Regions from separate parts of the Arthrobacter sp. zg-Y40 genome, predicted to be linked through region 1. Evidence: riboswitches for the same ligand, from Rfam matches in the RefSeq annotation. Region 1 holds a riboswitch; the other holds the start of a gene.
What was found. Region 1 has a riboswitch for thiamine pyrophosphate ahead of thiM (hydroxyethylthiazole kinase). Riboswitches for the same ligand answer to the same signal wherever they lie in the genome.
Positions count from the first base shown of each region.

Region 2: linked by a shared signal. The riboswitch ahead of LJ754_RS03520 (ECF transporter S component) and the one ahead of thiM (hydroxyethylthiazole kinase) in region 1 are both predicted to bind thiamine pyrophosphate.

Region 1 covers NZ_JAJFZS010000003.1:233,849-237,938, forward strand. Annotated here, with positions in the region: gene LJ754_RS04850 (serine hydrolase domain-containing protein) at 1-143, opposite strand, end outside; gene LJ754_RS04855 (VOC family protein) at 224-634, shown strand; gene LJ754_RS04860 (saccharopine dehydrogenase family protein) at 631-1,752, shown strand; TPP riboswitch at 1,797-1,886, shown strand; gene thiM (hydroxyethylthiazole kinase) at 1,878-2,699, shown strand; gene thiE (thiamine phosphate synthase) at 2,696-3,382, shown strand; gene thiD (bifunctional hydroxymethylpyrimidine kinase/phosphomethylpyrimidine kinase) at 3,370-4,090, shown strand, end outside.
Region 2 covers NZ_JAJFZS010000002.1:26,255-30,344, forward strand. Annotated here, with positions in the region: gene LJ754_RS03510 (energy-coupling factor transporter transmembrane component T family protein) at 1-494, opposite strand, end outside; gene LJ754_RS03515 (ABC transporter ATP-binding protein) at 581-2,146, opposite strand; gene LJ754_RS03520 (ECF transporter S component) at 2,203-2,826, opposite strand; TPP riboswitch at 2,925-3,057, opposite strand; gene LJ754_RS03525 (DUF4235 domain-containing protein) at 3,152-3,415, shown strand; partial or broken gene mnhG (monovalent cation/H(+) antiporter subunit G) at 3,645-3,986, opposite strand; gene LJ754_RS03535 (monovalent cation/H+ antiporter complex subunit F) at 3,991-4,090, opposite strand, start outside.

The sequences.
Region 1 (4,090 bases):
GCGGACCGCCCAACACCCAGCGAACCGGTCGCGAAGATCTCTGTCTGCCCGTTAAGCCGGATACCCGCCACCAGCCCCGGGCACCAGCCGGATTCAACGGTCTCGGACAGTTTGTCCCACAGCGGTGCACCGATGCCTGGCATGGGTCCACTGTCCGCTGGCCATGCCGGGGAGTCAACGGCCACGGTCCCCGCAGCGGTATCGGCAGCGTATGCTGTGCGGCATGACGGCACCCATGGTTTACGTCCTGTTTCCGGGCACTGCGCGCAAAGCCCTCACCGTTTATGCCGGAGTGTTCGGCGGTGAGCTATCGCTGCATACGAACCGGGACTTCGGCAGCGGCGGCGCGCCGGACGCGGTTGCGCACGGAGTCCTGGATGGCCCTGTCGCCCTGGCCGGAGCAGATACCGACGGGCCGGAACAGAACGTCCGGATGGAGGGGGTCATGCTCTCCCTGCTCGGGACCGGCGAACCGGAACTCCTGCATAGCTGGTTTAGCCGGCTTGCGGCCGACGGCCGGATCGTGGACCCGCTTGGCCCCAAGCCGTGGGGCGCTTCGGACGGTCAGGTCATTGACCGATACGGACTGCACTGGCTGATCGGCTACGAACCGAAGGCACAGGACCGGAAGTGAGCGGCCGCCTCGTCCTTCTCGGTGCCAGCGGATATACCGGCACCCTGGTGTTGGACGCGCTGATCCGGCGCGGCGTGCGTCCCGTCCTCGCCGGACGCAATACCGCCGCACTGTCTTCCCTGGCGCGGGACCACGGCGGGTTGGAGTTCACTGCCGCAGATGCCGGCGATACCGGCAGTATCCGGCGGCTGCTGAATCCCGGCGACGTGCTGATCACCACCGTGGGGCCCTTTGAACGGTTCGGCCTGGGGGTGGCGGAAGCTGCCGTGCAGGCCGGTGCGCGCTACATCGACACCACCGGCGAGGTGGGGTTTGTCCGCACCCTGCAGGAGCGGTTCGGACGGCAGGCAGAGGAAGCCGGCGCCGTGCTGTTGCCTGCGTTCGGATATGACTACGTACCGGGCATCCTGGCCGGCGCCCTGGCGGCGCAGCAGGCCGGAGAAGCCGGACGGAGGCTCGACGTCGGATACTTCACCGCGGGCGCGCTGAGTCCAGGGCTCAGCCAGGGTACCCGGACCACCATGCGCGACGGCTTGTTCCTGCCCGCAGTGCGGTTGAGGGACGGGCATCTGGTGGAAGAACGGGCGGCAGCAGATGTCCATGTTTTCCCGGTGAGCGGTTCCCGCCGGGGACACAAAGCGGGCTTCCTGGTTCCCGGAACGGAAGTCCTGTTCCTACCCGATGCCTTCCCCCAGCTGGATAGCGTGTCGGTGTACAACGGCTGGTTCCCTTCCCTCAGCCGGGCAATCAGCCTGGCATCCGCAGCCAGCCATGCGATCGGAAAGTCGGCCCGGGGCCGCCGCCTGCTGGAGAACCTGTCCGCTCCCCTGATCGGGAAACCCGGCGGACCGGACAGCGCCCGGCGCGCAAAAACCCGTACACAGGTGGTGGCCGCCGTGACCGGGAGGGACGGAAGCCTGCTCTCGGCCGTGCAGCTCACCGGGCCCAATGTCTACACGTTGACCGGTGAGCTGATCGCTTGGGGAGCGGAGCAGCTGCGGGACCGGCAGGACCTGGACCCGGGTGTGGCCAGTCCCCTCAGCGCCTTCGGCCTCGAGGATCTGGCCAGCGGCTGCGCCGGCCTGGGTCTGGTGCCGGTGGAGGGCCGCCGGGCATAGGCACCGCCCCTTTGCCTTTCCCCAGCCGTGCTCGTAGAGTCGGTTCCAGTGACACGGGGTGCCGTAAGGCTGAGATGAAACCCGTTGAACCTGATCTAGTTAGAACTAGCGAAGGGATGTCGCGGATGACTATTCGCCTGACACCGTTAACCGTTTCCGACCACCTGTCGCGCCTGCGCGCCGAACCGCCGCTCGTGCAGTGCCTGACCAACGCCGTGGTCACCAACTTCACTGCCAACGTGCTGCTGGCACTCGGCGCCGCACCGGCCATGACGGATATCCCCGGCGAGGCGGGCCCGTTTGCCCGGGTTGCTTCCGCCGTGCTGATTAATCTTGGCACTCCGCATGCCGACCAGCGCACAGCCATGCTCGAAGCCGCCGAAGCAGCCAATGCCGCCGGAACGCCTTGGGTGCTTGACCCGGTGGCCGTGGGCAGCCTTCCGGTCCGCACCGCCCTGGCCGCGGAACTGCTGGCCCTGCGCCCCACCGCCGTCCGCGCCAATGCCTCGGAGATAATGGCCCTCGCCGGGCTCGGCTCGGGCGGCCGCGGTGTTGACGCCACCGATAACCCCGAGGACGCCCTGCCTGCCGCGTCCCTGCTTGCAGCCAAGTACGGCTGCATCGTGGCCGTCTCCGGCGCCACCGATGTCATCACTGACGGCACGGACACCTTGCGGCTGAGCAACGGGACCTCCCTGCTCACTAAGGTCACCGGCGGCGGCTGCGCGCTGGGCGCGGTTACCGCGGCGTTCCTTGCAGTTGCCGGCGACGCCGGGCCCGACGGCGGCGGGCTGGTGGCGGCGGCCGCCGCCACTGCGGCCTATACCGTGGCAGCCGAGCATGCCGCAGTCTCCGCGTCCGGCCCGGGCAGCTTCGCTCCGATCTTCCTCGACACACTCTGGCACCTGGATGCGGAGCTCGTAGCCGAACGGCTGGCCGCCGCGTGAACACTGCATCTTTCCCGGACTCCGGCCGCCTCCGCGAACGCGCTCGGAACACCGGCATCTACCTCGTTACCGACACCCTCCTGTGCGGGGCCCGGGGCGTGACCGAAACCGTGCGGGCCGCCGTGGCCGGCGGCATCCGAACGGTGCAGGTCCGGGAAAAGCAGGCTTCCGCTGCCGACTTTTACCAACTGGTGTTGGCCGTGGCTTCAGCGGTCGGGGACCGCGCCCTGGTACTGGTTGATGACCGGGTGGACATTTACCTGGCTGCCCGGACCGCGGGCGCCGAAGTGCACGGGGTGCACGTCGGCCAAAGCGACCTGCCCGCCGGCGCGGTGCGGCGGCTGGTGGGACCGGACGCCGTTGTCGGGCTGACCGCCAACACGGAGCGGCATCTGGCTGCCGTTGGCGCGCTCCCCGCCGGGACCGTGGACTACCTGGGTGCCGGCGTCATCCGGCCCACCAGCACCAAACCGGACCACCCCGAACCGTTGGGAATAAGCGGTTTCCGATCCTTCGCTGCCTCCTCGCCGCTGCCGTGCGTTGCGATCGGCGGAATCCAGCCCGCCGACGTCGTTGCGCTGCGCGCCGCCGGCGCTTCCGGAATTGCCGTGGTTTCAGCTGTCTGCGCTGCTGTTGATCCCCGCAGGGCGGCAGAGGAACTGGTGGCGGCATGGAACCGGTGAAAGTCCCCCGGGTGCTGAGCATTGCCGGCACCGATCCCACGGGCGGAGCCGGCACTCAGGCCGACCTGAAATCCATTGCGGCCACCGGTGGCTACGGTATGGCCGTAATCACCGCCCTCGTGGCGCAGAACACCGTTGGCGTGCGCTCGGTGCACACGCCTCCGGTGGCGTTCCTCCGCGAGCAGCTCACCGCCGTCAGCGACGACGTCGTTATAGACGCCGTGAAGATCGGCATGCTGGGCAATGTGGAAACTATTGAGGCCGTCTCTGAATGGTTGACTGCCGTCCGTCCGCCCGCCGTGGTGCTGGATCCGGTCATGATTGCCACAAGCGGTGACCGGCTGCTGAACGCCGATGCCGAGGATGCCATGCGGCGGCTGCTGGGCGGGGTGCATCTGGTGACCCCCAACCTTCCCGAACTCGCGGTACTGGTGGGGGACGCCTGCGCCGGCAGCTGGGACGAGGCGCTGGACCAGGGCGTCCGCCTGGCGCGGGCCCACGGGGTGGCGGTGCTGGTGAAGGGCGGTCACCTTGCCGGCCCGGCGGCCCCGGATGCGCTGGTCAGCATCGGCGGCGACGGCGCGGTACGCACCGCCGAGGTGAGCTCGGCCCGGGTGGACACCGTGAACACGCACGGCACCGGCTGCTCGCTGTCCTCCGCACTCGCCACGCTGTATGCGCGGTCCGGGAATTGGGAAGTGGCGCTGC
Region 2 (4,090 bases), on a different contig from region 1:
GCGCCGCGCGCGTGGCGGGCCAGCCCGATGGTCCGCCATTCCTCGACCAGCAAACCCACCAGGCGCATGGCCGCCAGTGCGCCCAGCACAAACCGGTGCGGCAGCCGCAGCTTCTGCGCCAGGGCGTCGGCCAGGTCGGTGGGATCGGTGCTGGTCAGCAGGTAGATCCCGGGCAGGGCTATGGCCAGCCCGCGCAGTCCAATGGCAATACCCGCGGCCACGGAACCGGAGGTAAAGATCAGCGGTCCCGCTGCAAGCAGCACCGCCCCGGTCTTCTCCGCCAACAGCGCCGTACCCCAGGCCCCGATCAGCGCGGCCACCAGCAGCGGCGAGATGCGCCGCAGGAGCGTACCCGCCCGGATGTGGAGCAGCGGCAGCAGGAGAAGTTCCAGGGCCAGGACGACGGCGGCGCTCACCCAGTCCACGGTGACCAGCACCGCCAGGGTCAGCAGGGCCGCAGACGCGAGCTTGGACAACGGGTTGGCGCGGGTCAGGAAAGTAACGGCGGTGCGGACGGGCGCGCCCGCGTCTTCTCCAGGCGCCGTTCCACCGGACTCCGCGGCCGAGATCTCCGCCCGGCTCACCGGAGCACCTCGGTTGCATTATCCGCGGCCGGCCCTGCTGCCGGGTCCGGCACCGGCTCGGCGGCGGCGTCCCGGACCGTTCCGCCGCCCACCTGCAGGGTCCGCGCGCCCAGCGCCTGGATGAAGCCGGCGTCGTGGGTCACCGACACCACGCACCGGCCATCGTCCAGCTGGGCACGCAGCAGGGCCACCAGTTCCGCCCAGGTTCGGGCGTCCTGGCCAAACGTCGGCTCATCGAGCAGCAGGATGGACGGCGCCGTGGCGAGCATGGTTGCCACGGACAGCCGGCGCTTCTCCCCGCCGGAGAGCGTGAAGGGGTTGGCATCCAGCAGGGCGTCGAGGTGCAGCCGTTCGGCAAGCTCCCGCACCCGGGCCGCGGACTCCTTTTCCAGCCCGAGCCGGCGCGGGCCGAAGGACAGTTCGTCCAGCACGGTGTTGGTGAGGAACTGGTGCTCCGGTTCCTGGAACACGGTTCCGATCCTGCTCACCAGCTGCGCCGACGTCCACCGGTGCGGTTCGGGCGCAGCGGTGCCGGCCAGCAACGGTTCGGCGGCGATGGTTCCGCTCCGCGGCCGCAGCAAGCCGCCCATGGTCAGGGCGAGGGTGGATTTGCCGGCACCGTTGGGTCCGGTAATGCCGACGGCGGTTCCGGCGTCCAGCGCCAGGTCCGCCCCGGTGACCACGGCAGGTCCGCGGCCCGTCCGGGCGGCAGCCAGCCCGCGGGCCGCCAGCAGCCGGTTCCCGCCGGCAGCCGGGGCCCACGCACCGCCGGGAATCTCCGGCCGGGCGCCCGGAAGCCAAACCCCGGCTGCGGCCAGGGTTTTCCGGTGCACCATATCCCCCAGCACCTGCTCGGGTGGTCCGTCGGCCAGGACACCGCCGCCGGCAGCCAGTACCACCACGCGGTCCACCACCTCCGCCCAGACCTCCACGCGGTGCTCCACCACAATGACGGTGGCGCCGGTGCGGTCCAGCACCCGCACCACGGCGTCGCGGATTTCCGCCACGCCCGCCGGGTCCAGGTTGGCGGTGGGTTCGTCCAGCAGCAGCAGTCCGGGTTCCATCGCCATCACGGAGGCCAGGGCCAGCCGCTGCTTCTGCCCGCCGGAGAGAGCGGAAGTGGAACTCTCCAGCGGCACGTCCAGTCCGACGTCGGCCAGTGCGGCCCGCACCCGGGGCCAGATCTCCCCGGCCGGGACCGCAAGGTTCTCGGCGCCGAAGGCAACTTCATCCCCCACACGGGACAGCACGGTCTGCGCATCGGGATCCTGCAGCACCAGTCCGGTCCGGCCGCGGGCTGCGGGATCCGCCGGATGGACACCGTCCACTGAGATCCTGCCCTGTTCCTCCCCACCGGTATCCGGTCCCAGCACGCCCGCGAGGGAATGCAGGAGTGTGGATTTTCCGGCGCCGGAGGCCCCGAGCAGCAGCACCCGCTCCCCCGGTGCTACCGACAGGTCCAGTCCGGACACAGCCGCACCGGCCCTGCCCCCGTGCCGCCAGCCCCAGCCTTGGGCGGTAACGGCGGCGGGACTGCTGCGCCGCGCGACGGCGGAAGGCAGCACCCGGGGTGCGGCCGCGCCGGGAGCCCGGCGGCGGGCGTTCAAAAACCGCACCGCTATGCCTTGCCTGTCCGTCCGGACGCGAAGGGTGCCAGAGCGCCGGTCCGTGCCAATGCCCGGACCGCCAGCCAGGACAGTCCGCCGGCCAGGACCGCACCGGAGAACGCAGTGAGCAGGACATACAACAGCTTCCACTGAGCTGCCCACTCCACGTTGTACAGAACGTTTTCACTCAGTCCCAGGAACAGGCCCGAACCCAGCCCGGCCAGCAATGCCACGGGCAGGGAGAAGCGGCGGTAGAGGAACAGCAGGAACACCAGTTCGGCACCGAGGCCCTGCAGGAAGCCGGAGAGCAGCACGGATAGGCCGAACTGGGTGCCCAGCACACCGGACACGGCCGAGGCCAGCACTTCGCAGTAGATCGCGGCCCCCGGCTTGCGGATGATTAGCCCGCCCAGCACACCGGCAATAAGCCAGCCGCCGGTATAGAGGCCTGCCAGCGGCGGGAACGCGGCGGTCAGCGCACTGATCCCGGCGTAGCCGAGGGACCAGGCCCAGAAAATGACGCCCACGGCCACGGCCACTACGGACGCAACAACAATGTCCACCACGCGCCATGTGCGTGCCGGCGCTGCGGGCTTGGCTGCGGACGGTGCCGCAGCAGAAGTAAAGCGGTTCATGAATATCCTCCTGATAGCAGGAGGGGAGGGTAGCGGCGCGCCGGCAATGCCGGTGCCGTTCCTGCCGTGCCCCGGCGAGTGCCGGGACGTGGCGGGAATTCCCTGAGCTCTCGACTCCCTTCGCCGGTACTAACCGGATCAGGTTCGAGGGTCTGCGGATGTCCGCACTCTCAGCGCCTTGTCTCCGCTGCCCGAAGGCCGTGCGGAGGGGGCGCTCCCCTGTCGTGTGTTTGCGGTACCACTCTACACACGCGTGCCAGCTCCCCGCAGGGGTACCGAACGGATACCGTAGGGTTAGGAAAAACGCCCGAAGCTAGGAGTACCCATGAACCTGATCCTCAAACTGCTCGGAACCGGAGCCAGTATCCTGTCCGGAATCGTGGCCGCCAAGGTACTGGATTTCGTCTGGACCAAGGCCACGGGCAACGAGCCGCCCAAGGACGCCGAGGGCAGCCTGGAAAACAGCCTCCGCGCTGCCGTGGCTTTCGCCGTGGTGTCCGGCGCCGTCAGCTCGGTCATCCGGGTCCTGACCAACCGCGGCACGCAGCGGGCCATCCAGCGCTACCAGAAGACCCCTGAGGTCGTCTGACCCGGCCTGCCGGCCCAAGCACCGCCTGCGGCGCTCAGCCCTCGGGATTCTTTCCCGGGTGCTGGGCGCCGCTGCTTAACCCGGCCTCGCGTTCGCGGCCGGCCAGCAGTTCGTCGTCGTCCAGTTCCCCGGTGTAGGCCGGTTGCTCCTCGCCGGGATCGTCGTCCACGCGCGGGTCCTCGTTTTCGTCCTCGAGCGCCTCCGCCTCAGCGTCCTGGAGCAATCGCTGGGCGCGCTCGACGACGTCGTCCAGTTCGTCGATCACGAGCAGTTCCGGCCGCAGGTGCTTGGTGCGGTACCCGGCCCGGCCCACCATGTGCGCGGAAACAGGTGCCGTTAGCAGCATAAAGATCCATGCGACGGCCAGGACCGGCAGCAGTTTCCAGCTGCGGAACTCCACGGCCATGGCCAGCAGGAAAAGCAGCAGGCCGAGGACCTGCGGCTTGGACGCAGCGTGCATGCGGCTGAGCAGGTCGGGGAAGCGGATCAGGCCGATGGCCGCCGCCAGGGACATCAGTGCCCCGCCGAACATCAGGACAGCGACAATCGCGTCGTACACGGTTTCGTCCATGGCCCTACCGCCTGTCCGTCACGAAGCGCGCAACCGTTACCGACCCGATGAAACCGACCAGGGAAATGGCGACCAGCAAGGCCAGGTAGTCCAAGTTGCGGTAG